One region of the Streptomyces sp. NPDC048514 genome, then DNA from elsewhere that is predicted to be linked to it. Evidence: riboswitches for the same ligand, from Rfam matches in the RefSeq annotation. Region 1 holds a riboswitch; each other region holds the start of a gene.
What was found. A riboswitch is a leader RNA that binds a small molecule or an ion and turns the genes downstream of it on or off. The one in region 1 is predicted to bind thiamine pyrophosphate.
Positions count from the first base shown of each region.

Region 1 (7,128 bases):
GCAGGCCGCCGCGACGGGCGAGATCACCGATGACGAGGCGATCTCGCTCGCCACGGCCATCCAGGTCAGCGGCGGTCACGCGGTCCGCAACAACAGCGGCTCGATGATGTACGCGCTGCTCACCCACCCCGAGCAGATGGACCGGCTGCGCCGCGAGCCGCAGCTGCTGCCCCGGGCCGTGGACGAGCTGTTCCGCTACGTCCCGCACCGCAACGGCGTCGGCATCCCGCGCGTCGCCATGGAGGACGTCGAGGTCGGCGGCCGGCTGATCCGGGCCGGCGAGGTCGTCTACAACGCCTATGTCTCCGCCAACCGCGACCCCGAGGTCTTCCCCGACCCCGACGCCCTGGACTTCGACCGGGAACACCGGGGCCACCTGGCCTTCGGGCACGGCCCGCACCACTGCCTGGCCGCCATCATGGCCCGCATGGAGGCAGAGGTGATCATCGGCACCGTGCTCGCCCGGTTCCCCGGCATCCGGCTGGCCGTTCCGCCCGGGGAGGTCGAGTTCCAGCGCAACGGCCTGATCCGCGGCCCAAGGACCCTGCCCGTGGCCTGGTGACGAAACCGGAAGAGGAATGCCATGGACCTCCAGCTCACCGACAAGGTCGCCGTGGTCACCGGGGCGAGCAAGGGCATCGGCCTCGCCATCGCCGACGCCTTCGCCCGTGAGGGCGTCCGTGTCGTCGCCGGCAGCCGGAGCGTCACCCCCGAGCTCGAAGCGCTCGGCGAGAGCCACGGCGTCATCGCGGTCCCGGTCGACCTGTCCGCGGCCGACGGGGCGGACGCGCTCGTGCGGCAGGCGGTGGAGCGGTGCGGCCGGCTCGACATCCTGGTCAACAACCTGGGTGCCGCGACACCCCGTCCGAGCTTCCTGGACATCGACGACGCCGAATGGCGACGGATCTTCGACCTGACCCTGTTCAGCGCGGTCCGGGCCGCCCGCGCCGCGCTTCCCCACCTGCTGGCGGCGGACGGGGGCGCCATCGTCAACATCAGCTCCGTGAACGCGCGCCTGCCCTTCCCCACGGTCGTGGACTACTCCGCGGCCAAGGCCGGACTGGCCAGCCTGACCAAGTCGCTGTCGGAGGAGTTCGCACCGCGCGGCGTCCGCGTCAACGCGATCGCCCCGGGACCGGTGCGCACCCCCTTCTGGACCGCTCCGGGCGGCTTCGCCGAGGCCACGGCCGCCCGGGCCGGCACCACCGCGCAGGAGGCCATCGACGTCGTCGTGCCGCAGAGCATGGGCATCTCCACCGGCCGGGTCACCGAAGCCCGTGAAGTCGCCGACCTGGCCCTCTTCCTCGCCTCGCCCCTCGCCGGCAACATCACGGGAGCCGAGTTCACCATCGACGGCGGCCAGATCAAGACGCTCTGACGACCACCGTGACCGGCGCCAACGACCGCCCCGCACGGCTCGCGCCCAGGGCACCCAAGTCGATCTGCGACGGCTGGTACAGCCATGGCTAGGCCCGGAGAACTGGCGGGCTTCAGACGTGAACGGGCCTCCCACCTGCGTCGTCGGTGCCGGTGGGAGGCCGGCACAGTGTGCTGGGCCGTCTCTGGGCCGTCAGGGGCCCACGTCCGCCCCGGTTGCGCGCATCGCCTCGCCCACGAAGGTGGAGCGGAGAGCCATCCGCGCCGCCCGGTCGGGCACGTTGCCTGGATGTATGGCTTGTGCGGTCCGGGAGTCACCCGCATTGTCGACTAGCAGACTCCCCAGTTCGAGAAACTCCTTTTGAGCTTCGAAGTAGAGGCTTGCCGCCGCCGGGGCAATCTTCATCGGGCCATGGAGAACTGCCAGGTGAAGAGCGTGATCGAGCCTCTTGAGGCTCTCCGTCACATCTGCGATTTCTTGAGGCGGGGCGTCTGACATCGCCTGTGGCGGTCGCAGTTGCCACATCTTGTCGATGGCTAGCCAAGTACTCGTGGATGCTGCGAGGAGATCCGCGTAAGCCTGCCTGCGGGCTTCCTCACGGGCCCTGCGCCGGTCGGCTGTTGCCTGCCGCTTATGGAGGACGAGTGTGAGGTAACCGGTCAAGCCGGCAGCCGCCAGTGTTGATCCGGCGGTGATGGCGGCTACTGCGATCGTGGCTTCCATCCGATCAGTCTTGCCCCCGAGCCCCATCGATCCGGGCCGTTTTGAGGAAGGTCCGGCCGATGGCGTTCCTCGTACGCTCTCGGCTCGACGGCATGAGATGTGCGTACACCCCGGTTCGGTGCCGGGCGCAAGGTCCCTGGCCGGGCCGTCCCTGGGCCGTCCGGGCCGCGCAACAGCAACCGGCGACGACCACTACCGACAGCCGTGGCGACCGACGGCCGCAGGTCACCCAAGTCGATCTGCGACACTGGTACAGCCATGCCTAAGCCCGGAGAACTCACTTTCGTCGCCCCGCGCGGAGCCAAGAAGCCGCCGCGGCACCTTGCCGACCTCACGCCCACCGAGCGCAAGGACGCGGTGGCCGAGATCGGTGAGAAGCCGTTCCGCGCCAAGCAGCTCTCGCAGCACTACTTCGCGCGGTACGCGCACGACCCCGAGCAGTGGACCGACATCCCCGCCGGGGCGCGCGGCAGGCTGCAGGAAGCGCTGCTGCCGGAGCTGATGACCGTCGTCCGGCATCTGTCGACCGACCAGGGGACCACGCGCAAGACGTTGTGGCGGCTGTTCGACGGCACCCTCGTCGAGTCCGTCCTGATGCGGTACCCGGACCGGGTCACCATGTGCATCAGCTCGCAGGCCGGATGCGGCATGAACTGCCCGTTCTGCGCGACCGGGCAGGCGGGCCTGGACCGGAACCTGTCCGCCGCCGAGATCGTCCACCAGATCGTCGACGGGATGCGGGCGCTGCGCGACGGGGAGGTGCCCGGAGGACCGGCGCGCCTGTCCAACATCGTCTTCATGGGGATGGGCGAGCCGCTCGCCAACTACAAGCGGGTCGTCACCGCCATCCGGGCGCTCACCGACCCCGCCCCGGACGGGCTCGGGCTCTCGCAGCGCGGGATCACCGTCTCGACCGTCGGTCTGGTGCCGGCCATCCACCGGTTCTCCGACGAGGGCTTCAAGTGCCGGCTCGCGATCTCCCTGCACGCCCCCGACGACGAACTGCGCGACACCCTCGTCCCCGTGAACACGCGGTGGAAGGTGCGCGAGGTGCTGGACGCCGGATTCGAGTACAGCGAGAAGTCCGGTCGCCGGCTGTCCATCGAGTACGCCCTGATCCGGGACATCAACGACCAGGCCTGGCGCGGTGACCGGCTCGGCCGGCTGCTCCGGGGCAAGCCGGTGCACGTCAACCTCATCCCGCTCAACCCGACGCCGGGGTCCAAGTGGACCGCGTCGCGGCCCGAGGACGAGAAGGCCTTCGTCGAGGCCATCGCCGCGCACGGGGTGCCCGTCACCGTCCGGGACACCCGGGGTCAGGAGATCGACGGGGCGTGTGGTCAGCTCGCCGCCACCGAACGGTAATCTGACGGCGTCCACATATCTTCATATTCCGACAGGGGAGCGCCACAGCGCTGAGAGTGCGGCAATCGGGCCGCAGACCCTCTGAACCTCGCCCAGGTCATTCTGGGTAGGGAGTTCGGTCAGCACTCAAGCTGTTGCGCCCTGCCCGGGAGCCCTCGTGGAGTCCGGGCGGGGCCGCGTCTCTTCCTGGCCAACCCCCAGGAGGACATACCAGTGCACCACAAGACCCTCAAGGCCGTGGCCGCCGGGCTCGGCCTGCTCGCCCTGCCCGTTCTGACCGGGTGCGGCTCCACCGGCGGGAAGTCGTCCGCCGACGCCAAGACCGTGACCCTGGTCAGTCACAACTCGTGGTCCGTCTCCAAGAACGTGCTCGCGGACTTCGAGAAGCGGTCCGGCTACCACGTCCGGGTCCTCGAGGACGGCGACGCCGGGCAGGCGGTGAACAAGGCCATCCTGACCAAGGACAACCCGCAGGGCGACGTCTTCTTCGGCGTCGACAACACCCTCCTCTCGCGCGCCCTCGACAACGGCCTCTTCCAGCCGTACACCGCCAAGGGCCTCGACCGGGTGGGCGCCGCCTACCAGCTCGACAAGGACAAGCACCGGGTCACGCCCGTCGACTACGGCGACATCTGCGTCAACTACGACAAGGCCTGGTTCGCCGAGCACAGGCTGACGCCGCCGCAGTCCTTCGCCGACCTGGCCGAGCCGCGGTACAAGAACCTCCTCGTCACCGAGAACACGGCCACCTCCTCGCCGGGCCTCGGCTTCCTGCTCGGCAGCGCCGCGAGCTACGGCGACAAGGGCTGGCCGGACTACTGGAAGAAGCTGAAGGCCAACGGCGTCAAGGTCGTCGACGGCTGGGACCAGGCCTACTACCAGGAGTTCTCCGGCTCCTCCCAGGGCAGGAAGGCCGGCGGCGACCGGCCGCTCGTGGTGTCGTACGCCTCCTCCCCGCCCGCCGAGGTCATCTACGCCAAGAAGCGGCCCGGCACCGCCCCGACCGGCGTGGCGACCGGCACCTGCTTCCGGCAGACCGAGTTCGCCGGGGTGCTCGGCAACGCCGCGAACCCCAAGGGCGCCAAGGCGTTCGTAGACTTCCTGGTCTCCAAGGAGTTCCAGCAGGACATGCCGCTGAACATGTACGTCTACCCGGTGGTGCGGGACGCGAAGGTGCCCGCCGAGTTCACCGAGTTCGGGCCGGCCGCCGAGCACCCCGAGACCCTGGCCCCCGGCAAGATCGCCGCCAACCGCGACCAGTGGGTCAAGACGTGGACGTCACTCGTACTGAAGTGACCGCCGGACGGAGCGGACGGAGCAGCCGCGTGAGCGCGGCGCGGCTCGGGCTCATCGCCCTGCCCGTCGCGTTCTTCGCGCTGTTCTTCGCCTGGCCCGTGGCCGCGATCGTCGCGCGCGGCCTGAAGACCGACGGCACCTGGCGGCTGGGGCGGATCGCGGACGTGGTCACGCAGCCGGACATCCGGCACGTGCTGTGGTTCACCACCTGGCAGGCGCTCGCCTCCACCGCGCTCACCCTGCTGCTCGCCCTGCCCGCCGCCCATGTCTTCGCCCGCCTCGACTTCCCCGGCAAGCACCTGCTGCGGGCCGTCGTCACCGTCCCGTTCGTCCTCCCGACCGTCGTCGCCGGCAGCGCCTTCCTGGCGCTGGTCGGGCGGGGCGGACTGCTGGACGAGCTGTGGGGGGTACGGCTGGACACCACGGTGTGGGCGATCCTGCTGGCCCACGTCTTCTTCAACTTCGCCGTCGTGGTCCGCACGGTCGGCGGGCTCTGGGCCCAGCTCGACCCCCGGCAGGAGGAGGCCGCCCGGATGCTGGGCGCCTCGCCGCTCGCGGCCTGGCGGAAGATCACCCTGCCCGCACTCGCGCCGGCCGTGGCCGCCGCCGCGCTGATGGTGTTCCTCTTCACCTTCACCTCCTTCGGTGTCGTGCAGATCCTCGGCGGACCCACCTTCTCCACCCTCGAAGTGGAGATCTACCGGCAGACGTCCGAGGTCTTCGACCTGTCCACGGCCGCTGTCCTCACCCTCGTCCAGTTCGCCGCCGTCGGCGCGATCCTCGCCGTGCACGCCTGGACGGTACGGCGGCGGGAGACCGCCCTCAGGCTGGTCGATCCCAAGGTGACCGCGCGCCGGCCGCGCGGTGCCGGCCAGTGGGCGCTGCTCGCCGGGGTCCTCGCCACCGTCGCCCTGCTCCTGGTGCTGCCGCTCGCCGTCCTCGTCCGGCGCTCGCTCGACGCGCCCGGCCTCGGCTACTACCGGGCGCTGACCGATCCCGACGGCGGCACGTTCCTGGTGGCGCCCGTACACGCGGTGTGGACCTCGCTGGAGTACGCCGTCGTCGCCACCGCCATCGCCCTGCTGATCGGAGGTCTCGCCGCCGCCGCGCTGGCCCGCCGCGACGCCGGACGGCTGGTGCGGGGCTTCGACGCGCTGCTGATGCTGCCGCTCGGCGTGTCCGCCGTCACCGTCGGTTTCGGCTTCCTGATCGCCCTGGACAGGCCACCGCTGGACCTGCGCCAGTCCTGGATCCTGGTGCCGCTCGCCCAGGCACTGGTGGGCGCGCCCTTCGTCGTACGCACCATGCTGCCCGTGCTGCGCGCGGTGGACGGCCGGCTCCGGGAGGCGGCGGCCGTGCTCGGCGCCTCCCCGTGGCGGGTGTGGCGGGAGGTGGACCTGCCGCTCGTGCGGCGGGCACTGCTGGTCGCGGCCGGGTTCGCGTTCGCCGTGTCGCTCGGTGAGTTCGGGGCGACCGTGTTCATCGCCCGGCCCGACAACCCGACGCTGCCGGTCGCCGTGGCCCGCCTGCTGAGCCGCCCAGGCGATCTCAACTACGGCCAGGCGATGGCCCTTTCGACGATTCTGATGCTGGTGTGCGCGGTCGCGCTGCTCGTCCTGGAGCGGCTGCGCACCGACCGGACGGGGGAGTTCTGATGCTGCTGAGCCTCGATGCCGCGACCGTGCGCTTCGGTGGGCGTGCCGTGCTCGACGCGGTCGGCCTCGACGTCGCCGAGCACGAGGTGGTGTGTGTGCTCGGCCCCAGCGGCAGCGGCAAGTCGACGCTGCTGCGGGCCGTCGCCGGACTGCAGCGGCTGGACTCCGGTCGGGTGCTGCTCGACGGCCGCGACCAGGCGGGCACGCCCGCGCACCGGCGTGGTGTCGGGCTGATGTTCCAGGACCACCAGCTCTTCCCGCAGCACGACGTCGGTGGCAACGTGGCGTTCGGGCTGCGCATGCACGGGGTCGCCAGGGGCGAACGGGACGCCGAGGTCGGGAAGTTGCTGGACCTGGTCGGACTGCCCGGGGCCGCCCGGCGGGCCGTGGCCGGCCTGTCCGGCGGTGAGCAGCAGCGCGTCGCCCTGGCCCGGGCGCTCGCCCCCCGGCCCCGGCTGCTCATGCTGGACGAGCCGCTCGGCCAGCTCGACCGCTCGCTGCGCGAACGGCTGGTGGTCGAGCTGCGCGAGCTGTTCGGCCGGCTGGGTACGACCGTGCTCGCCGTGACCCACGACCAGGGCGAGGCGTTCGCGCTGGCCGACCGGGTGGTGGTGATGCGGGACGGGCGGATCGCGCAGTCCGGGACGCCGCTCGAGGTCTGGCGGCGGCCGGCCGACGCGTTCGTGGCCCGCTTCCTCGGCTTCGACAACG
Region 1 is NZ_JBICWT010000006.1:345,425-352,552, forward strand. Features, by position in the region: gene ACGFT2_RS16030 (cytochrome P450) at 1-562, shown strand, start outside; gene ACGFT2_RS16035 (SDR family NAD(P)-dependent oxidoreductase) at 584-1,378, shown strand; gene ACGFT2_RS16040 (hypothetical protein) at 1,571-2,101, opposite strand; gene rlmN (23S rRNA (adenine(2503)-C(2))-methyltransferase RlmN) at 2,360-3,466, shown strand; TPP riboswitch at 3,490-3,597, shown strand; gene ACGFT2_RS16050 (thiamine ABC transporter substrate binding subunit) at 3,680-4,762, shown strand; gene ACGFT2_RS16055 (ABC transporter permease) at 4,816-6,417, shown strand; gene ACGFT2_RS16060 (ABC transporter ATP-binding protein) at 6,417-7,128, shown strand, end outside.

Region 2 (7,128 bases), on a different contig from region 1:
TGATCGACGCCGCGGGCCAGTGGTGCGCCGGGGCCGCCCGGCTGTGGTTCCTCGGCGACTTCACCGACCGCGGCCCGGACGGCATCGGCGTCATCGACCTGGTGATGCGGCTGTCCGCCGAGGCGGCCGCGGCGGGCGGCTACTGCAAGGCGCTCATGGGCAACCACGAGTTGCTGCTCCTGGGCGCCAAGCGGTTCGGCGACACCCCCGTCAACTCCGGCGCGGGCACGGCCACCTTCCAGGCCGCCTGGCTCCTCAACGGCGGCCAGAAGACCGACATGGACCGCCTCCGGGACCACCACCTGCAGTGGATGGCCCGCCTGGACGCCGTCGAAGAGGTCGACGGCTATCTGCTCGTCCACTCCGACACCACGGCCTACCTCGACTACGGCGACTCGATCGAAGCGGTCAACGACACCGTCCGCGAGACTCTCACCCGTAACGACGCGGAAGAGTGCTGGGACCTGTTCCGCAAGTTCACCAAGCGCTTCTCCTTCCGCGACGAGGGCGGCGCCGACGCCGTACGCTCCCTCCTCGATACGTACGGGGGCACCCGGGTCGTTCACGGCCACAGCCCCATTCCCTATCTCTTGGGCGAGGTCGGCTCCGAGGACGGCGAGGAGGACGACGGCCCGGTCGTCGAGGGACCGCACGTCTACGCCGACGGACTCGCCATCGCCATGGACGGCGGAGTGACCATGGCCGGAAAGCTGCTGGTCCAGCAACTGCCCCTGGGTGGCTGACCGTTCCGGGGGCATTTGTGTCCCCGGCGGCTTATGCGCAGACCGGAACGCAATTTCCGGCAACCCCCTGTCACCGTGTACCGCCACGGCTCTACCATCGGCTTATCCGTCGCAGGCTCCCCTCCGTTTCTGCCCGACGGCTCGCCGGCGTGCGAGCCCCAAGCCCTACGGAGCATCGGGGGATGCACATGAACAGCGTTCCGCAGCATCTGCAGAGCGAGGACCGCCAGGAATTCGAGCGGGTCCTCGATGCGGCGCTGCGCTCCGCACCACACCGACCGGAACTGGCCGCTGTCGGTCAGCGACTCAACCTCGAACAACTGCGCACCATGGCACTCAGCGCCACCGCTCTGATCACCGCGGCGGCCGCAGCCGAGTACCAGCACTACGTGGAGGTCCGCGAGGAGCTGCGCCACCCGGTGCCGTCCGCCAGCTCCGGCAGCGGCGAAGACACCACCGCCACGGACACCGCCACGGACCCGACGGGCCTCGCCGCCACCCTCGACGAAGCCGCCGAGGCCACCGGCGCGGGCGCCGTCGCGGTCATCGCCGTGCTTGCTCCCGTCCTGTCCGGAACCGCGGCGGTGATCTTCCTGCTCGTCGGCTACATCTGGAAGATGCTGAACCCCGGGCAGACCTTCGCCCGGACCATGCTCACCGTCGGCTGGGTGTTCGGCGCCCTGACCGCTGCCGCGATCCTCGTCGCGGCGGTGGGACTGCTGCTGACCGCCCTGCGCAACGGCGGCTCGGTGGAGGCCCGGGCACGGGACGCGGCGCACGAGAGGCTGGACCGGGCCAGAGAGGCCTGGCGCGACGCCCTTCTGGAGCGAGGCATCATCCCCTTCCTCCGGGATGCCCTGGCCGAGCCCGGGCCACCGGCGCTGCACCGCACGACCCCGACGGATCCGACCGGCCGCATGCCGCGCCTGGGCTACGGCCGCCCCGGCTTCAGCAGCCCCGACGACGGCGCCGCCTCCGGCCGCCCGAGCTTCACCAGCCCCGACTACACGAGCCCGGACTTCGGCGGCCCGGAGCACCGGCCCGAGTAACCCGGGCCGGTGTCTCGCACGGCGTGACACGGACCGCATGACACGGACCGAGCGGTCCGGGCGGCCAACCGGTGTGGCGTCCCCATCCCGGTCAGCCGCACCCCCGGCACCCTCCCGGTCGGCACCGCTCTCACCGGTCTCTCCGGGCTCCCGGTCTCACCGCACCGGACGTGTCAGTCCGCGAGAGGCAGATACACGCGGTTGCCCGCCGCCGCGAACTCCTGTGACTTCTGCGCCATACCCGCCTCGATCTCGTTCTGCGTGGTGCCGTGCTCACGCCGGATGTCCTGCGAGATCTTCATGCTGCAGAACTTGGGCCCGCACATGGAGCAGAAGTGGGCCGTCTTGGCCGGCTCGGCCGGGAGGGTCTCGTCGTGGAACTCCCGTGCCGTGTCCGGGTCCAGGGCGAGGTTGAACTGGTCCTCCCACCGGAACTCGAAACGGGCGTCGGACAGCGCGTCGTCCCACTCCTGGGCACCCGGGTGGCCCTTGGCGAGGTCGGCCGCGTGCGCGGCGATCTTGTAGGTGATGACGCCTGTCTTGACGTCGTCCCGGTTGGGCAGACCCAGATGCTCCTTGGGCGTGACGTAGCAGAGCATCGCCGTACCCCACCAGGCGATCATCGCCGCGCCGATACCGGAGGTGATGTGGTCGTACGCCGGCGCGACGTCCGTCGTCAGCGGGCCGAGCGTATAGAACGGAGCTTCATCGCAGATCTCCTGCTGAAGGTCGATGTTCTCCTTGATCTTGTGCATCGGGACATGTCCCGGGCCCTCGATCATGGTCTGTACTTTGAAACGCCTGGCGATCCGGTTGAGTTCCCCGAGCGTGCGCAACTCCGCGAACTGCGCCTCGTCGTTGGCGTCCGCGATCGAGCCCGGCCTGAGGCCGTCCCCCAGCGAGTACGTGACGTCGTAGGCGGCGAGGATCTCGCACAGCTCGGCGAAGTTCTCATACAGGAACGATTCCTTGTGGTGCGCCAGGCACCATGCGGCCATGATCGAGCCGCCGCGCGAGACGATGCCGGTCTTGCGGTTGGCCGTCAGCGGTACATAGGCCAGGCGCACGCCGGCATGGACGGTCATGTAGTCCACGCCCTGCTCGGCCTGTTCGATGACGGTGTCCTTGTAGATCTCCCAGGTCAGTTCCTCGGCCCGGCCGTCGACCTTCTCCAGGGCCTGGTAGAGCGGCACGGTGCCGATGGGCACGGGGGAGTTGCGCAGCACCCACTCACGGGTGGTGTGGATGTTGCGGCCGGTGGAGAGATCCATGACCGTGTCGGCACCCCAGCGGGTCGCCCAGGTCATCTTCTCCACCTCCTCCTCGATGGAGGAGGTCACGGCCGAGTTGCCGATGTTGGCGTTCACCTTCACCAGGAACCGCTTGCCGATGATCATCGGCTCGATCTCCGGGTGGTTGACGTTGGCCGGCAGCACGGCTCGGCCCGCCGCGATCTCCTCGCGGACCACTTCCGGGGACACGTTCTCCCGGATGGCCACGTACTCCATCTCGGGCGTGATGTCGCCCCGGAGCGCGTAGGCGAGTTGCGTCACCGCCTCGCCGCCGCGGCCCCGGCGTGGCTGGCGCGGGCGCCCCGGGAAGACCGCGTCGAGGTTGCGCAGCCCGCCACGCGGCGCGGTGTGCTTGATCCCGTCGTCCTCGGGACGGACGGGGCGGCCCGCATAGTCCTCGGTGTCGCCGCGGGCGATGATCCAGTTCTCCCGTACCGGCGGCAGACCCCGGCGGACGTCGGTGTCGACGAGTGGATCGGTGTACGGGCCCGAGGTGTCGTACAGCGTGACCGACTGCCCGTTGGTGAGGTGCACCTGACGGACCGGCACGCGTAGGTCGGGGCGCGAACCCCCGACGTACGCCTTGTGCCAGCCGATGGACTTCCCGGCCTCCTGGAGCGTGTCGTCCTGAACGGAGGCAGGCGTGCTTACGTCCTTGTTGGTCATGAGACCTACTCCCTACGCCGGCATTACCCGGTAACAGGTTCGGCGGTCGACGCAGCGGCTTCCGTCTGCCGACGTTTTCCGCGGAACATGGCTCGTTCCACGTGAAACATCGCGTATACGGAGGTCAGCGCCCTCTCAGCCCGGTGCTCCGAGCTCCCGCGTGTGCAAAGGTGCCTCCACGCTAGCGTCATTTGCGGTGCGGTGAACAGTGGGCCCCCGTCGTTCTTGCGATGATCGGGCGGTGACCAGGACGGAGCAGTACCCGCACCAGCCGCCCGAGCCGCGCCGCCCAGACGCCTCGGGGCCGGTCGGCGGCCCGGGCGACGAACACGGCGGGCACAGCCACAGCCACAGCCACAACCACGGTCCCGCTGCGCCCGTCTCCAAGCACCTGCGCAAGGTCATCGCGGCGATCCTGATCCCGTTCACCGCCGCGGTCCTGGTCGGTCTCGTGGTGCTCTGGCCCGGGGGAGCCCCGTCGCACAAGCGCACCGGCGTCGGCTTCGACCGGCAGACCCAGCAGGCCACGGTCACCAGGGTCGTGGACGTGAGCTGCAAGCCGGTGAACGCGTCCGGCGGGACTCCGGCCGGCGACACCTCCACCGCCCAGGACGGTCCGGCCGCGCAGAAAGCGGGGGGCACCTGCAAGAAGGCGACCATCCAGGTGAGCACCGGCAAGGACAAGGGGCGCACGTTCACCGAGATCGTGCAGCCGGACCAGACCCGGCAGTTGCGCCAGGGCGAGAAGGTCGTCGTCGCCTACGAACCCTCGGCGCCCAGGGACCTGCAGTACTCGGTGACCGATGTGAACCGGAAGTTCCCCATGGCACTGCTCGCGGGGATCTTCGCGCTCGCTGTCGTCGTGGTCGGCAGGCTCCGTGGTCTCATGGCGCTCGTGGCGCTGGCCGTGAGCTTCCTCGTGCTCACGCTGTTCATCCTGCCCGCGATCCTGCAGGGATCGAATCCACTGCTGGTGGCCGTTGTCGGGGCGAGCGCGATCATGCTCATCGCGCTCTACATGTGCCACGGGCTTTCGGCTCGCACCTCGGTCGCGGTACTCGGCACCCTGGTCTCGCTCCTGCTGATCGGTCTCCTCGGCTCGGAGTTCATCGACTGGGCCGCCCTGACGGGGAACACGGACGACAACACCGGCCTCATCCACGGCCTGTATCCGTCGATCGACATGAGCGGTCTGCTGCTGGCAGGCGTCATCATCGGATCCCTCGGCGTGCTGGACGACGTGACGGTGACGCAGACGTCCGCCGTCTGGGAGCTGCACGAGGCCAACCCGTCGATGGGCTGGCGCGGGCTGTACCGGGCGGCCATCCGCATCGGTCGCGACCACATCGCGTCCGTCGTCAACACGCTCGTCCTCGCCTACGCGGGTGCCGCGCTGCCGTTGCTGCTGCTGTTCTCGATCGCGCAGAGCAGCGTGGGGACCGTGGCCAACAGCGAGCTGGTGGCCGAGGAGATCGTGCGCACGCTGGTGGGGTCCATCGGCCTGGTCGCCTCGGTCCCGGTCACCACCGCGCTCGCCGCGCTGGTGGTCTCGGCCGACCGGTCCGGACCGGGCACCGCGGCAGCGCCAGGCTCGCAGCCCGTTCCGGCGGCACGTTCCGGCCGGGGGCGCCGCCGCAAGCGGTGAGCCGGCCGACCGCCCCACGGCGACGCCGACCGCCATCGCGACGCAGGACCTGGGAAGGCATCCCCGCGCAGAAGCGTTCCTGCACAGTCCCGTGCGGTATGGCTGAGGCACCGCGCCCGTGCCGTAACGCTTCAGCCGGCGCTTTGTTCCTCGGCCAGGATGCGGTCCAGAGCCTCGTCGAGATGGGCGTCGAAATCGGCCAGCGCGCCCTCCTGACCGAGAGGTACGAGCTTGTCGGTCCGGTCGAGGAAGGCCACGAGCGGCGGAGCCGACGACCGGAACAGGGCCTGATCGCTGCCGACCTGAAGCCGGATCAGCACCTCGCCCAGCACCTCCGCGTCGGCGGGCGCGATGCGCACATCTCCCTCTCCGCACGGCCGGCCGACCCCATCGACCAGTAGCTCACGCCCGAAGGCCCAGGTCACCGGGGCATCGCCGGGCAGGTGGAAGGTGAGTCGTACCGCGTAGGGATCCCTGGTCTCGTAGCGCAACTCCACCGGAATGCGGAAGGAGAGCTCCTCCGACACGAGAAAGCTCATCATGACTTCTGCCTGTACGGACTCGCGCATCGCCTACCCCGTCATATGACATCGACTGGCCGGGATCAATCCCTCTGACCGTGGGTCAAATCTTGCTCAACGTGTATGCCAGATCACAAGGAGTAAGTTTTCAGATACTGATAGAGAGCGTCAGGGCGCCCAGGTGGCGCCCGATCTCCGCCTGCAGCCGACGTGCCGTGGGCAGCAGCCGGTCGGCCCGGCCGGCCGGCAGGGAGATGGCCACGGTGGCCGCGGTGGTGCCGACCGTGATCGGGAGTGCCGCGCAGACGGTGCCCAGCGCGTACTCCTGCCGCTCCACCACCGCCTCCGTCCGTCGCATCCGCGCCAGCCGCCGCAGCAGGGCATCGGTGTCACGCACGCTGTACGGCGTGAGGGCCTGCACGGGATAGCGGGCCAGATGATCGCGGCGGCCGTCCTCGTCCAGCTGCGAGAGCAGGCACTGCCCGATCGCATGCGCATGGCCGGTCTCGCGGAAGTCGGCCCACTCCTCGACCGCGGGGACCTCGGCGGATTCCGAGACGCACATGACCTCGATCTCGCCCTCGCGGTACATCGCGCAGTACACCGGCACACCGAGGGAATCGCGCCAGTTCGCAAGTGCCTCCGCCACCGTGCTGCGACGTTTCTGCTGCGCTCCGGCACTGCTCAGCCGCTCCACCGCGGCGCCGAGGAAGAACAATCCCTTCTCCCGACGCAGATAGCCCTCGTGCACCAGGGTGCGCAGCAGGTGGTACGTCGTGGGCAGGGCGAGGCCGGTCTCACGGGCGAGTTGCTTGGCGGGGGCGCCGTAGGGGTGGCCGGCCACGGTCTCCAGCAGCCGCATCGCCCGCTGCACGGACCCGATGAGGGTCGCGGCGGCCGGTGGTCCGGAAGGGCTCGTGGGAGCCGACGGGGCGGAGCGGCTCGTGGGGGCGGGGGGTCCGGAAGGGCTCGTGGGGGCCGGCGGGGCGGAGCGGCTCGTGGCAGCCGGTGGCGTGGAACGGCTCGTGAGGGCCGCTCGGTCCGCTCGGCCCGGCGGCAGGGGGGCTGCCGGACGGTCCACGGCGTGGGGTTGCCCGGGGACGATCGAGGTCGGCGGACGCTGGAGGGGGGCTGGGCGGGGACGCGTTGCGGCGGGGGGTGCGTGGGGTTCTGCGGGTGCGGTCTCAACCGTGGCCAAGGGTCACTTCCGAA
Region 2 is NZ_JBICWT010000011.1:202,689-209,816, reverse strand. Features, by position in the region: gene ACGFT2_RS25050 (metallophosphoesterase) at 1-743, shown strand, start outside; gene ACGFT2_RS25045 (hypothetical protein) at 926-1,792, shown strand; gene thiC (phosphomethylpyrimidine synthase ThiC) at 1,966-3,750, opposite strand; TPP riboswitch at 3,743-3,920, opposite strand; gene ACGFT2_RS25035 (YibE/F family protein) at 3,992-5,395, shown strand; gene ACGFT2_RS25030 (SsgA family sporulation/cell division regulator) at 5,527-5,964, opposite strand; gene ACGFT2_RS25025 (IclR family transcriptional regulator) at 6,065-6,778, opposite strand.
Region 2: linked by a shared signal. The riboswitch ahead of thiC (phosphomethylpyrimidine synthase ThiC) and the one ahead of ACGFT2_RS16050 (thiamine ABC transporter substrate binding subunit) in region 1 are both predicted to bind thiamine pyrophosphate.

Region 3 (7,128 bases), on a different contig from region 1:
GCCGTCGCCAGGCTGTAGCCGAAGTGGACGACGTTGCGGGTGTCGGCCAGTTCGTCCGCCCGCAGGCGGGTCCAGGGCCAGGGCAGGAAGTCGCTGATCGCGTAGACCAGGGCGCAGCCGGCCAGCAGGACGCGATGGCGGCTGAGGGAGGAGAGCGTGTAGAGCGCCGCCACGGGGGCGACGACCGCGTCCGAGACCATGGCGGCCGGGAGCGTGAGCAGGAAGGTCACGAACGGCAGCCGGTGCCGCAGGAAGAGGGCGAACGCCGCGAGCAGCGCGCATATCGGGGCCACCGGCGGGTCCTGGAGACCGACGTGGACCCAGGTGTCGATCAGCGCCGCGCAGACGAGGGCGGCGTCCAGGAGCAGCGAGGGCGGTCGTCTGGCCGGCATGGGGCGCAGGGATGTCATGGGGCGTCCTCGTCGCGCGCCGGCCCCAGCAGGCCCGCGCGCTCTGCGATCAGGGCGGCCTGCACGCGGCTGCCGACCTCCAGCTTGTTGAGCACGGCGCTGACGTGACCCTTGACCGTGCCGGTGCTCAGGTGCATCCGCCGGCCGATGTCCGTGTTGCCGAGCCCCGTGGCCATCAGCACGAGGACCGCCCGCTCGCGATCGGTCAGCCGGGCGGTGAGGCGGGTGGCGGGTTCCCGCGCACCCTGGTCGAGATAGCCGTCCACCACCGTGCGGGTGACCTTCGACGACAGCACCGTCCCGCCCTCGGCGAGGGCCCGGACCAGGTGCGGGAGTTGCTCCGGGTCGGTGTCCTTCAGCAGGAACCCGGCGGCACCCGAGCGCAGTGCGGCAGCCACGTACTCGTCGGCGTCGAACGTCGTGAGCATGGCCACCACCGGGGGGTCGGTCATACGCCGGATCTCGCCCAGGACGGTGAGCCCGTCCACGTCCGGCATCCGGATGTCCAGCAGGACGACGTCCGGGTGCGCTTCGTGCACCGCCGGGAGGGCCTGACCGCCGGGAACCGCCGCAACCACCTCGATGTCGTCCGCCGAGCTGAGGATGTGGGTGAAGCCGCCCCGGATCAGGGCCTCGTCGTCGACCACCAGTACCCGGATCACCTGCGCTCCGCTCCTCGCACGTCCGCGGTTCGATGCGTACCACCCGGGGAGCCCTCCGCGAACATGCCCGGGGTGTTTCCGCCGATCGGCCGTACGGTCCCGGCCGACCGGCGGCGGCGGAGACTCCGGCCGGCCGGCGGGGTGCGTCGGGAAGGGGGACCGGTGAGCCGCGCCGGTCTCCGCGCTGTTCGCGGGTTTCTCACTGATCATCATCACCGGCCGCCCAGGTCCCGGGAACGGGTGACGGCTGCGGGCCGCGACTCCGGCCCTCGTCGCCGCGGCCGGATCGCGCTGATCCTTTCGCAGGCTCTTCTCACGATACGGCAGTCCGCCGAGGCCGGTAACCGGGCGGACGCCGGCGCCGACCCGCCGGCTCACCTCACCGTCTCCGACGGGGTCAGGGGCGGGGTCAGGGGCGGCGCCGGGCGCGCAGCGGCGCGTACACGGCCAGTGCCGCGGCGAACGCCACCGGGTAGGCGAGGTCGGCGCCGTGCAGGGCCTTGGCGACCGGGCCCACGTACAGGCTGGTGCTCATGAACGGCACCGCCACGGCGAAGGCGACGACGAACGCGGTGAGAGCCGGCCACCACGGCTGCGGCCGGGAGGTCTCCGCCGTCAGGTCGACCGGGCGGCCACCACGGGCCCGGGCGCGCACCACCCAGTCGACGATCACGATCGCGACGAACGCGGGGATCCAGTAGCCGACGAACAGCAGCACGTTCTGGAAGCGGGCCGTCGTGTCGGCCGCGTGCATCCACAGCACCAGCGGGAACCCGAGGACCGCGGCGAGGGCGGCGGCCACCGGCCGCGGCAGCCGCACCCCCATGGTCTGGAGCGCCAGCGAGCCGCTGTAGTCGTTCATGGCGTTGCTGCACAGGGCCGCGAGAGCGACGGCGAGCAGCCCGAACGCGCCGAGTGCGCCGCCGCCGAGCAGGTCGTCGACGCCACGGGCGGTCTGGTCGGTGAACCGCGCGGCACCCCACAGGCCCAGCGCCTGCACCGCGACGAAGGACACGGCGACGCCGAGCAGGGTGTACCAGAACATGCGCGGACGGGACGCGGACCGGGGCAGATAACGGCTGAAGTCGCTGGCGTACGGGGCCCAGGACAGGGCGAGGCTCAGCGCGACGGTGCAGGTCAGCACGAACGCACCGGCCCGGTCGGCGCCGTGCACCGTCGCCGCCGTCGCGGGCTGGGCGCCCTTCAGGAGCTTCACCGCCAAGGCCGCGAACGACGCGGCGAGCGCGAAGGTCATCACCGTCTGCAGCCGGTGGATCGCCTCGTACCCGAGCACCCCGAGCACCCCTTGTGCCGCCATCATCAGCAGGACGCCCACCCAGAAGGGCAGGCCGCACAGTTGGGCCAGCGCGTCCCCGCCGAACAGGCCGATCAGCGCGTCCCAGGCGATGGACGACAGCCACTGCAGCGTGCCCGGCAGGGTGACGCCCCGGCCGAAGGCCAGTTGGGCCAGGGGCAGCTGCCCCGCACCGGTCTGACTGCCCCAGGTGCCGAGGTAGGCGGTGGGTATCGCGCCCAGCACGGTGCCGAGCACCACGGCGAGGAGCGCGGTGGCGAAGTCCAGCCCGAGGGCCGCGCCGACGGTGCCGGTGAACACGCCGGTCATGGTCAGGTTGGGGGCGAACCAGACGGTGAACAACCGCCCGGGGCTGCCGTAGCGGGCGTCCTCCGGCACCGGCGTTATGCCTCGCGCCTCCATCCGCAGATCACCGGAAGCCGCCGGCATCCGCCCGTCGAAGACGTGCTCCGGCTCGGCGACCGCCGCCGCGTCATGGGCATGCGGCAATGACATGTGACATCCCTCCGCCAGTCCTAACTGGTTCAGGTTCGACGGGTGTGATCTCAGCCCCTCGTGGGGCACCCCGTGTCCAGGTACGGCGGCAAGGATAGCTGGCCCGGACACCGGCACGGGCCGGGGGGGAAGAGCGCCGCGGGCGCTGCACGGCCCGCACCGCGCACGCTGCCTGACCCGGGAGCCGGTACGGCGGCGGCCGGCCGGTGACGGTGGTACGGCGGCGTCTCGTCCGCTCGGTGTGCCCGCGGCCCCCGGCGGCGTCACGGTCGCCGACCCCCGGGCCCCGGCGGGGCGTTGTGCGCCGTGGACTCAGGCCAGCGGGCGGGCCCCGGGTCCCGGCAGCACCGTGACGTCGGCCGGGGCGAGCGCCTCGCGGTGGTCGCCCGAGCACTCGACCACGACCCGGACGGGCGCCCCGCAGTCGCTGTGCCGGATGTCCAGGACCGGCCCCTCGGGGTCGGCGACGTACGACTCGCCCCACTGCCGCAGCGCCACGAGAACGGGCCACAGGTCCCGGCCCTTGCGGGTGAGGCGGTACTCCTGACGGGTCCTGCTGCCCTCCTCCCGGTACGGCACGGTCCGCAGGATGCCGGCGCCCAGCAGCTTGCGGAGCCGGTCGGCGAGCACGGCCTCCGACAGCCCCACATGGCGGCGGAAATCGTCGAAGCGCCGCACTCCGTTGAAGGCGTCACGCACGATCAGCAGCGTCCACTTCTCGCCGACCAGGTCGAGGGTGCGCTGGACCGTGCAGTTCTGGGTGCTCATCTCCAGCCACTTCATGCCGCCAGGGTAGAGAAGCACGCTGGCTTTGTCATTGACAGTCAGCGTCGGGCACGGCTAGCTTCGCTGACTGAAGCCAGCTGAGGAGGCACAGCCGCATGGGACGGTCGCGTACGTACGAGTGGGAGGACCCCACGATCTCGGCATCCGCGGTCGGCGTCGCCTCGGGGCTGGAGTTCCTCCGGGAGATCGCCGCCGGCCGCATTCCCGCACCACCCGTCTGCGCCACCCTGGGCTTCGGTCTCGAAGAGGTGGCGCACGGACGCGCGGTCTTCAGCCTGGTGCCGGGCGAGGAGCACTACAACCCCATCGGCAGCGTGCACGGCGGCGTCTACGCGACCCTGCTCGATTCGGCGGCCGGCTGCGCGGTGCAGTCCACACTGCCGGCCGGAATGGGCTACACCTCGCTCGACCTCGCCGTGAAGTTCCTGCGCCCGGTCACCCTCGACACGGGGACGGTACGTGCCGTCGGCAGCGTCCTGACCAGCGGCCGCCGTACCGCACTCGCCGAGGCCCACCTGTACGACGAGGCGGACCGCCTGCTGGCGCACGCCACGAGCACCTGCATGCTGCTGCCCCTGCCCGCCCCCTGACCGAGGAAAAGGTGTCCGGCCGCGCTCGCCGAGGCCGCCGAACACGTGCAGGGTGGAAGATGTGGGCTCCCAGGAACGACGGGCCGGCATGGGGGCGCAGTGGCAGCGCAGCCACGCGCTGCTGGTGATCCCGGTCGTCCTCATCGTGGTGATCACCGTCGTGGACCAGCTGCTCCCGGCCGACGTCCACCTCGGTCCGTTGCTGGTCATCGCCCCCGCGATCACCGCCTCCTTCGCGGGCCCCTGGGGGACCGGCCTGATCGGGCTGCTGGCCATGGGGGCACAGACGTACATCGGCTGGCACTTCGGCGTGCTGTTCTCGCGCAACGTGCTCGTCCAGATCCTCGCGCTGGCGGTGCTGTCGGCCCTCATCGTGTTCTTCTGCGTGGTGCGTGAGCGCCACCGCCGCCAGCTCGCCCAGGTGCGCTCGGTCGCCGAGGCCACGCAGCACGTCCTGCTGTGGCCGCTGCCGGAGGAGATCGGCCCCCTGCGGATCGCCTGTCTGTATCTGGCGGCCGAGGACGAGGCCCAGGTCGGCGGTGACCTCTACGCCGCCACGTCCACCGACCACGGCGTACGCGTCATGATCGGCGATGTGCGGGGCAAGGGGCTGGCGGCCATCGGCGAGGCCGCCCTGCTGATCGGAGCGTTCCGCGAGGCCGCCCATCAGCACGCCGACCTGCCGGCTCTGGCCACCGCGCTGGAACAGAGCGTCTCCCGCAACCTCTCCGACCTCGAGCCCGAGGAGGAGTCGGGGGAGCGGTTCGCCACCGCGCTACTGGTGGAGGTGCCGGAATCGGACCACGTCACGCGGGTGATCAGTTGCGGACACCCGCCGCCGCTGCTGCTGAGCCCCGGCAGTGCCGTCAGCGTTCCCGTGCACCCGGCGCTCCCGCTGGGGATCAGCGGACCGGCACCGGCGGACCACGCGGTCGACGTGTTCTCCTTCCAGCCCGGGGACACCCTGCTGCTCTACACCGACGGCGTCATCGAGGCCCGGGACGGCACCGGCGCCTTCTATCCGTTCGCCGAACGGGTCGCGCAGTGGGCCGGCAACGGCCCGGACCGGCTTCTGCACCTGATCCGGCACGACCTTCTCGCACATGTGGGGGGCCGCCTCGACGACGACGCGGCCGTCATCGCCCTGGCCCGTGGACCCGACGCGCACCGCGGCCGCCGCCACCATGGCGCGCGCCCGTAGGGGCACGGGGCGAGTACCTGCGGCACCGCGACTTCCCCGGCCGGCCGGCCCCGTCCCGGCCGGCCCGTCGCGCCGTCATCGGGCGATGCGGCGTCCCTTGCCCCCTCGCCGGAAGCGCACCGCGATGTACACGAGATCGGCGAGGAGGACGACGGCACCGATGACCAGCAGATAGAACAGGCCGTGGACGGCGAAGCCGATGATGCCCAGGACCACGGCCACGAGGATCAGGAACAGGAACAGGCTCATCGGAACTCCCGGCGGCTGCGGTGCGTCAACGGCGGGCGAGGCGTCGTTCGCCGCCGCCGCCCGGCGCGTAGTCCAGTTCGTAGTGGGCGAAGACGGCCGGCTCCTCGGCGGCGGGCAGTTCACCGTCGGTGTCGATCGCCGGGGCCTTCTTGACCACGTCCTTGGTGTGGGCGACCTTCACATACCCCGGGCCGACCGTGGCACCGAGGAGCGGGACGAACGCCAGGCGGCGACGGGTGGGCAGGCCCATGGTCACCGTGGCGAAGAAAGCCTGGTCGGTGACCGTGTCCACATAGACCGACTCCAGTGCGCCGATCTTGTGGCCGTCCCGGTCCACCACGTCGTGGCCCCGCCATTCGCGGATGTCGCCGGCCTCGAACATCATGACCTCCTCCAGTGGAGTACCCCGGATCGCCCCCGTGATGTGTCCGCCACCACCGGCCGCCCGCGCGTCCGCCGCCCGTGCGGGGCCGAGCGGTGGTCGTGGAATTCAGCTGCCGGCCAGGGGGTCGTGACCCCAGTTCATCAGCGAGCGCCGCCAGGTCGTGTCGCGTACGTCGCCGGCGGGGCGCTGTGCCAGGTGGCGGCGGATGTATCCGTTGACCTTGCGCATGTGGGCGTAGTCCGAGTCCGAGAGGTCGCCCTTCTTCTTCCGCAGGATCTCCACGATGGTGCGGCCCGAGGCGTGCCCGGTGGACTCCCCGCCGCCCTTGTGCTGTCCCGCCGCCCGCGATTCGCCGGTCGCCAGCCATTTCTCCAGGGCGGACGGTGTCATGTTGACCAGTTCGCGGAAGGTGTCCCAGCTCTCGCGCTGCTCGTCGTGGTTCGTCGCGTCGGCCACTGCCTCACTCTCCTCGCCTGCCGGGGTGGGCACCCCTCCCACCCTGAGGGAGTGCCGCCGCGTCCGCACCTGGGCGAAGGGCCGGCGCTCCCGTACGGCCACTTGTACGTCCACTTGTACGGCCACTCGTACGGCCACTCGTACGGCCGCCCTCCCCGTGCGCCGCGGGCCGGCCGGGGCGAGGGTGGGCGCTGTGCCCCAGGTGATCGTGTACCCACCCGCGGAGGACGGCGGCCGCCGCGTCCGTGTCGGCGCCTCCTTCGCCGGAATGGCATACACGGTGATCGACATCGTCGAGTTCCTGCGGGCGGCCGGTATGGACGACGTCGAACCGGAAGACGTGACGAGCGCCGGGTGGATCGAGTGGCGGGGCGGGGGCCCGGCGGCCTGGCCGAGCTGATCACCCGGCGGGCCGACGGCGCCACCGAAGACGAGCGCCGTCACGGTGACGCTGAGCAAAATCCCCCGGGGCCTCGACGGTGACGGCTGATGCAACTCGGGTGGGCAAGCCTGTCGGCTCCGGGCGTCCGGCCGCTGCCAGCGGCACTGGACAGGGCACGAGTCGGCAGGATCCGGATG
Region 3 is NZ_JBICWT010000003.1:378,363-385,490, reverse strand. Features, by position in the region: gene ACGFT2_RS07705 (sensor histidine kinase) at 1-392, opposite strand, end outside; gene ACGFT2_RS07700 (response regulator) at 407-1,072, opposite strand; gene ACGFT2_RS07695 (purine-cytosine permease family protein) at 1,482-2,882, opposite strand; TPP riboswitch at 2,872-2,965, opposite strand; gene ACGFT2_RS07690 (winged helix-turn-helix transcriptional regulator) at 3,195-3,665, opposite strand; gene ACGFT2_RS07685 (PaaI family thioesterase) at 3,764-4,258, shown strand; gene ACGFT2_RS07680 (PP2C family protein-serine/threonine phosphatase) at 4,347-5,459, shown strand; gene ACGFT2_RS07675 (hypothetical protein) at 5,535-5,708, opposite strand; gene ACGFT2_RS07670 (PRC-barrel domain-containing protein) at 5,734-6,090, opposite strand; gene ACGFT2_RS07665 (DUF3140 domain-containing protein) at 6,199-6,549, opposite strand; gene ACGFT2_RS07660 (hypothetical protein) at 6,743-6,949, shown strand.
Region 3: linked by a shared signal. The riboswitch ahead of ACGFT2_RS07695 (purine-cytosine permease family protein) and the one ahead of ACGFT2_RS16050 (thiamine ABC transporter substrate binding subunit) in region 1 are both predicted to bind thiamine pyrophosphate.

Region 4 (7,128 bases), on a different contig from region 1:
ACGGCCGAGGCCAGCATCACACCGGCGCACCCCAGCTCCATCGCGAGCGCCACGTCGGACGCCGTACCGGCCCCCGCGTCCAGGATCACCGGCACGCGCGCCTGCTCGACGATCAGCTGGAAGTTGTGCGGATTGCGGATGCCGAGCCCGGACCCGATCGGCGAGCCCAGCGGCATCACCGCGGCGCAGCCCACGTCCTCCAGCCTGCGCGCGATGACGGGGTCGTCGTTCGTGTAGGGCAGCACCGTGAACCCGTCGTCGACCAGCGTCTCCGCCGCCTCCAGCAGTTCCACCGGATCCGGCAGCAGGGTCCGCTCGTCGGCGATGACCTCCAGCTTGATCAGGTCCGTGCCCAGCGCCTCCCGGGCCAGCCGGGCGGTCAGCACGGCCTCCCCGGCGGTGAAACAGCCCGCCGTGTTCGGCAGCACCCGGATGCCGAGGCGCTCCAGCACCGAGAGCACGGAGCCGTGCACGGAGGGGTCCACCCTCCGCATCGCGACCGTCGTCAGTTCCGTGCCGGAGGCGAGCAGCGCCCGCTCCAGCACGTCCAGGCTGGGCGCGCCGCCCGTGCCCATGATCAGACGGGAACCGAAGGGCACTCCGCCGAGAACGAAGGGATCGTCGGCCATGGTCAGCCTCCTTGGACGGCGGTGAGGACTTCGACGCGGTCACCCTCGGTGAGCGCGGTGGCCGCCCAGCGGGTGCGCGGGACGACGGTCTCGTTGACGGCCGCCGCCACCCCGGAGGGCGCCGCGGTGAGCGTTTCGACGAGGGAGTCGAGCGGGGTGCCCGGGGCGACGTCCCGGCGCTCCCCGTTCACGGAGATGGTGACGGAGGGGGTCATACGGGCTGCTCCGAGAGGACGGCGCCGAATCGCTTCGGCGTGAACGGGCGGGCTTCTTCGGGGAGATCACCGGTGACCAGCGCGTGCGCCATGACGTCCCCCGTGACCGGCGTGAGCAGCACCCCGTTGCGGTAGTGCCCGGTGGCCAGCAGCAGGCCGTCCAGGCCGGACGGCCCGAGCAGCGGCGCGTTGTCCGGGGAGCCGGGCCGCAGTCCGGCGCGGGTCTCGGTGAGCGGCAGCTCGGTGATGCCCGGCACCAGCTCGTGGGCGTCGCGCAGCAGCTCGTACACACCGCCGGCCGTGACCGTCGTGTCCCAGCCCAGCTCCTCGCTGGTGGCACCGACGACCAGCTCGCCGTTCTCGCGAGGCACCAGATAGACATGGCTGCCGCGGACCACGGCCCGCACGGTGCGGCTCAGGAAGGGCGCGAACCGGGCGGGCACGGTCAGCCGCAGCACCTGCCCCTTCACCGGCCGCACCGGCGGCAGCAGCGCCTCCGGCACCCCCGCGAGCCGTCCGCTCAGGCTCCCCGCGGCGAGTACCACCCGGTCCGCGCGCAGCCCGGTGCCGTCCGTCGTGGTGACACCGGCGGCCCGGTCCCGCACCACGTCGAGCCGCTCGGCCCAGTCCCGGTGGAAGACCACCCCGGCCCGCTCGCACGCGGTCACCAGGGCCGCCGTGAGTCGCCGCGGATCGATCTGGTGGTCACCGTCGACCCGCAGGCCACCCCGCACCCCCGGCGCCAGCATCGGCTCCAGGCGCCGGCACTCCCGCCCCGTCAGCCACTCCGCCGCGAGGCCGGAGCGCTGCTGGAGCGCGTGCAGTTCCCGCAGGTGGGCGCGGTCGTCGGCGTCGAGCGCGACCGCGAGGGTGCCGCAGCGGCGGTAGCCGAGGTCGTGGCCGGTGAGGTCGGCCAGCTCGGCGGCGAAGTCCGGATAGCGGCGGGCCGACTCCAGATTCAGGGCGAGCAGCCGCTCCTCGCCGTAGTGCAGCTCGGTGACCGCGGCCAGCATCCCGGCCGCGACCTGGGCGGCCCCGCCGCCGGGCGCGGGGTCGACCACGGCCGTGGCGAGCCCCCGCTGCGCCGCACGCCAGGCCGTGACCAGGCCGATGATTCCGCCCCCGATGACGAGGACGTCGGACGTACGTGAGGACATGGGCGTCCAGCCCCTCCCTTCGCCGGCATGACCCGGATCAGGTTCGTACGGTCGGAGGCCGCCAGCCTCCCTCTCAGCCCGGTGCGTCCGGGCTCCCGCGAGTGCTTGTACCGTGGCCAGCCTAGCCCGCAGCGCTCGTCACACGTAAGGGAGCCCCGGTCATGGCCCGCTCGCTCGACGGACTGATCCTCGCCCCGGTCGCGGATCAGGCCCCAGGTCAGGTGGGTACGCGTACCCGGTTCTCGTACCACGAGGAGGCCGGCGCGATCTGGGCCGACTACGCGGGCGGCGACGTCGCGCGCGGGCATCTGGTCGGCACGCGCGAGGGCGACCGGCTGGACTTCCGTTACGTGCAGCTCAAGACGGACGGGACGACGTCCTCGGGGCACTGCGTGTCGAGGGTGACCGAGCTGCCCGACGGCCGCGTGCGGCTGGAGGAGACCTGGGAGTGGGAGTCGCAGACCGGTGCCGGTACGAGTGTTGTGGAGCAGGTCACCGAGCACGCCCACTGACTGACGCGCCGTCACGTGTCTAAGGTGACCGGGTGAGCGAGCAGACAGCGCAAGAGAGCCCGGCAGAGGAGCGGCGCGTGGTCGTCGTGGGCGCGGGCATGGCCGGGGTGCAGACCGCGGTCGCCCTGCGGGACCAGGGCTTCACGGGCACCGTGACCGTCATCGGCGCGGAGCCGCACCAGCCCTACGACCGGCCGCCGCTGTCGAAGGCCGTCCTGCTCGGCAAGGCCGAGGGCTCCGCCTTCGACGTGGACTTCGAGGCACTCGGCGTCGAGCTGCGGCTCGGCTGCGAGGTGCTGGGCGTGCGCCCCGCCGAGCACGAGCTGGACACCGAGGCGGGCCCGGTGCCCTACGACGTCCTGGTCCTCGCCACCGGCGCCGAGCCGATCACCCTGCCGGGCACCGAGGGCGTGCCCGGCGTGCACCTGCTGCGCACCCTGGACGACGCCGAGCGGCTGCGGCCCGTGCTCGAGCGGCAGCACGACATCGTGGTCGTCGGCGCCGGCTGGATCGGCGCCGAGTTCGCCACCGCGGCCCGGCAGGCGGGCTGCGCCGTGACCGTCGTCGAGGCCGCCGACCGGCCGCTCGCCGGCGCCCTGCCCGCCGAGGTGGCCACGCCGATGGCCGCCTGGTACGCCGACAGCGGCACCGAACTGCGCACCCAGGCGCGCGTGGAGCGCGTCGAGCCCGGCGCGGTGGTGCTCAGCGACGGCACGCGGCTGCCCGCCGGCGCCGTGGTCGTCGGCATCGGCGCCCGTCCCGCCACCGGCTGGCTGGCCGGCTCCGGCGTCGAGCTGGGCGCGCACGGCGAGGTCTTCGCCGACGCCCGCCTGCGCACCACAGTGGCCGACGTGTACGCCGTCGGCGACTGCGCCTCCTTCCCCTCCGCGCGCTACGGCGAACGACTGCTCGTCCATCACTGGGACAACGCCCTGCAGGGTCCGCGCACGGTCGCCGCGAACATCCTGGGCGAGACGCCCGCGGTCTACGACCCGGTGCCGTACTTCTGGTCCGAGCAGTTCGGCCGCTTCGTCCAGTACGCGGGCCATCACGCGGCTGCCGACCGCCTGGTGTGGCGCGGTGATCCGACGGGTCCGGCCTGGACGGTGTGCTGGCTGCGCGCGGACCGGCTGGTGGCCCTGCTGGCCGTGGGCCGGCCGCGCGATCTGGCCCAGGGCCGACGGCTGATCGAGGCGGGCCGCCACATGGACCCCGGGGCCCTCGGCGACCCGGCCCGGCCCCTGAAGGACGCCACCGCGGACCGGCCGGCCACGCCGTGACCCGCCGCGGCGGACCCTCGCAAAGCCCCCGGCGGCGTCCCCCGGGGCGCTCACGTGGACCTGCCTGACTTCCGACTGTCGGTGGGGGATGGCAGGCTAGATTCCGTGACCGAGATTGACACGAAGATCGATGCTCTCGTCCCCGCCTGGCTCACCGTCCCCGACATCGCCGAACAGCTCGGCGTCGAGGTGACGCGTGTGCGGCAGCTGGTCAAGGAGGGCCAGCTCATCGCCGTACGCCGAGGTGAGAACAAGGCACTGCACATCCCCGCCGCCTTCATCGACGGGGACAAGGTCGTCAAGGGCCTCGCCGGGACTCTGACGCTCCTGCGGGACGACGGCTTCACGGACGAAGAGATGCTGGAATGGCTCTTCACTCCGGACCCGACCCTGCCCGGCACCCCCGCGGAGGCCCTGAGCGAGAATCGCGGCACGGAGGTGAAGCGCCGCGCCCAGGCGCTCGCCGTCTGAGCCGAACCGCGCCAGGAGGTGGCGTGCGGCACCGAGCCCGCACGCCACCGGCCACCACCGGGCACACCGACCATGGGGGGACCCACGCATGTCCGACACCGCCCGCGCCGCGCTCGCCGACGCCCGCCTGTACCTGTGCACGGACGCCCGTGCGCGCCAGGGCGACCTCGCCGAGTTCCTCGACGCGGTCCTGGCCGGCGGTGTCGACATCGTCCAGCTGCGCGACAAGGGCATGGAGGCCGCCGAGGAGCTGGAGCACCTCCGGGTCTTCGCCGAGGCGTGCGCCCGGCACGGCAAGCTCCTCGCGGTCAACGACCGGGCGGACGTCGCCCACGCCGCCGGTGCCGACGTGCTGCATCTCGGCCAGGGAGACCTGCCCGTCCCGGCGGCCCGCGCGCTTCTCGGCGACGGCGTCCTGATCGGCCGCTCCACGCACGCCGAGGAGGAGGCCGCAGCGGCCGCCGTCCAGGAGGGCGTGGACTACTTCTGCACCGGCCCGTGCTGGCCGACCCCCACCAAGCCCGGCCGGCCGGCGCCCGGCCTGGACCTGGTCCGCAGCACGGCCGCTCTCGGCACCGACCGCCCCTGGTTCGCCATCGGCGGCATCGACCTGGGCAATCTGGACGAGGTGCTGGACGCCGGCGCCCGCCGGGTGGTCGTGGTCCGCGCGATCACCGAGGCGGACGACCCGGGCGCCGCGGCGGCGGAGTTCGCCAAGCGGCTGCGGGCGGCCCGCCGGCGGTAGCGGTTCCGGGAGCGCCGCCCACGGTCCGCCGCCCACCATGCGCCGGCCGCCGCCCACCATGCGCCGCCCGCCGACCGCCGTGTGGCCACGGGGCGACGACGGCTTCCGTCCACCTGCTGGACAAGAAAGCGACAAATCGGCCAAATGTCCGGCGTCCGGTTGGGGGACCGTCCACCCGTGGCTAACCTGCGGGTATGGCCCTCGGAACCGCATCCACCAGGACTGATCGCGCGCGCACCGTGCGTGACATCCTGGCCACCGGCAAGGCGACGTACTCGTTCGAGTTCTCGGCGCCGAAGACCCCCAAGGGCGAGCGGAACCTGTGGAGCGCGCTCCGGCGGGTCGAGGCGGTCGCCCCCGACTTCGTCTCCGTGACCTACGGCGCCGGCGGCTCGACCCGCGCGGGCACGGTCAAGGAGACCCAGCAGATCGTCGCCGACACCACCCTCACCCCGGTCGCCCACCTCACCGCGGTCGACCACTCCATCGCCGAACTGCGCAACATCATCGGCCAGTACGCGGACGCCGGTATCCGCAACATGCTCGCCGTGCGCGGCGACCCGCCCGGTGACCCGATGGGCGAGTGGGTCGCGCACCCCCGGGGACTGACCTACGCGGCCGAACTCGTGCGACTCATCAAGGAGTCGGGCGACTTCTGCGTGGGCGTGGCCGCGTTCCCGGAGATGCACCCGCGCTCCACGGACTGGGACACCGATGTGAACCGCTTCGTGGACAAGTGCCGCGCGGGAGCCGACTACGCCATCACACAGATGTTCTTCCAGCCCGAGTCGTATCTGCGGCTGCGGGACCGGGTGACCGCGGCCGGCTGCGACACCCCGGTCATCCCCGAGATCCTGCCGGTCACCAGCGTGAAGATGCTGGAACGGCTGCCGAAGCTCAGCAACGCGATCTTCCCGGACGCCCTGAAAGAGCGGATCCTCACAGCCAAGGACGATCCGGCGGCGGTACGCTCCATCGGTATCGAGTTCGCCACCGAGTTCTGTGCGCGGCTGCTGGCCGAGGGAGTACCCGGACTGCACTTCATCACGCTCAACAACTCCACGGCGACCCTGGAAATCTACGAGAACCTGGGCCTGCACCATCCCCCGCGGGCCTAGACCGGTCACCTCGCGGTACGACACACTGCGTAGCGGCCACTGGGAGAGGGGCGTACATGGGCTGGACGGTCCTCTACATCGCATTCGGCGTCGTCGCACTGTGGTTGCTCGGCGAGGTGCTGCTGCAGTACAAGGCGCGGCTGCGCTGGCGGCTGCTCGCGTTCGTCGGCTTCCTGGGCGTCGTGCTCGGCGTGCTGATGCCGTCCGTCATCGTGATCGGGCTGGGTGCGATCGCCTTCGCGACCGGGCAGACCTACGTCACGCTGTCGTTCCGCCGCGGCTTCGCCGCGGGCTGGGCGGTCAAGCGTCCCGACGGCGAGACGGGCGGCGGCAGCAAGCGCCGCCGTGGCAGGACGGAGCGCCAGGAGCCGGCGCAGGACGTCCTCGCCCCCCGAACCGCGGAGAGCGCCGACCACGGTGACGCCGGCTACGACCCTGAGCGCCCGGACTACGACGACTACGACCGCGACGACGTCTTCACCCCGGCCCGCGCCGCCGGGGAGCCCGGCGCCGAGGCCACCTCCGTCTACGCGCCCCAGCCCCTCCCCGACGACACCGGGTCCTACGGCGTCTACGGCGACACCGCCGCGCCCGCGAGCGCCGCCCAGCCCCAGAGCGCCGACCAGACCTACGCCTACGACTACTCCGGCTACGGCCAGCAGGGCTACGGCTACGACACCGGCGGCCAGCAGGCCTACGCCAATTATTCCGACCCGTACATCGGCACCCAGGCCTACGGCGGCACCCCGTACGACACCGGCGACACCGGCTACGGGCAGCAGCAGTTCGGCCAGCAGGGCTACACCCAGGACCCGTACGCCACCGGCGGCTACGGCGGGACCCCGGCCGGCGGGGTGTGGGTGCCGCAGCAGCGCACCGACGAGAGCTACGGCGGCGAACTCCCGCAGGAGCAGCCGTACCCGTACCAGACGGGCGAGCAACAGCCGCAGCCCGGCGCGGGGTACGACGAGCAGTACCGCTTCTGAGGCACGGGGCACGAC
Region 4 is NZ_JBICWT010000017.1:153,566-160,693, reverse strand. Features, by position in the region: gene ACGFT2_RS32650 (thiazole synthase) at 1-629, opposite strand, end outside; gene thiS (sulfur carrier protein ThiS) at 632-844, opposite strand; gene thiO (glycine oxidase ThiO) at 841-2,001, opposite strand; TPP riboswitch at 1,999-2,110, opposite strand; gene ACGFT2_RS32635 (hypothetical protein) at 2,163-2,513, shown strand; gene ACGFT2_RS32630 (NAD(P)/FAD-dependent oxidoreductase) at 2,546-3,793, shown strand; gene ACGFT2_RS32625 (Rv2175c family DNA-binding protein) at 3,899-4,264, shown strand; gene thiE (thiamine phosphate synthase) at 4,353-5,009, shown strand; gene metF (methylenetetrahydrofolate reductase [NAD(P)H]) at 5,204-6,127, shown strand; gene ACGFT2_RS32610 (hypothetical protein) at 6,184-7,113, shown strand.
Region 4: linked by a shared signal. The riboswitch ahead of thiO (glycine oxidase ThiO) and the one ahead of ACGFT2_RS16050 (thiamine ABC transporter substrate binding subunit) in region 1 are both predicted to bind thiamine pyrophosphate.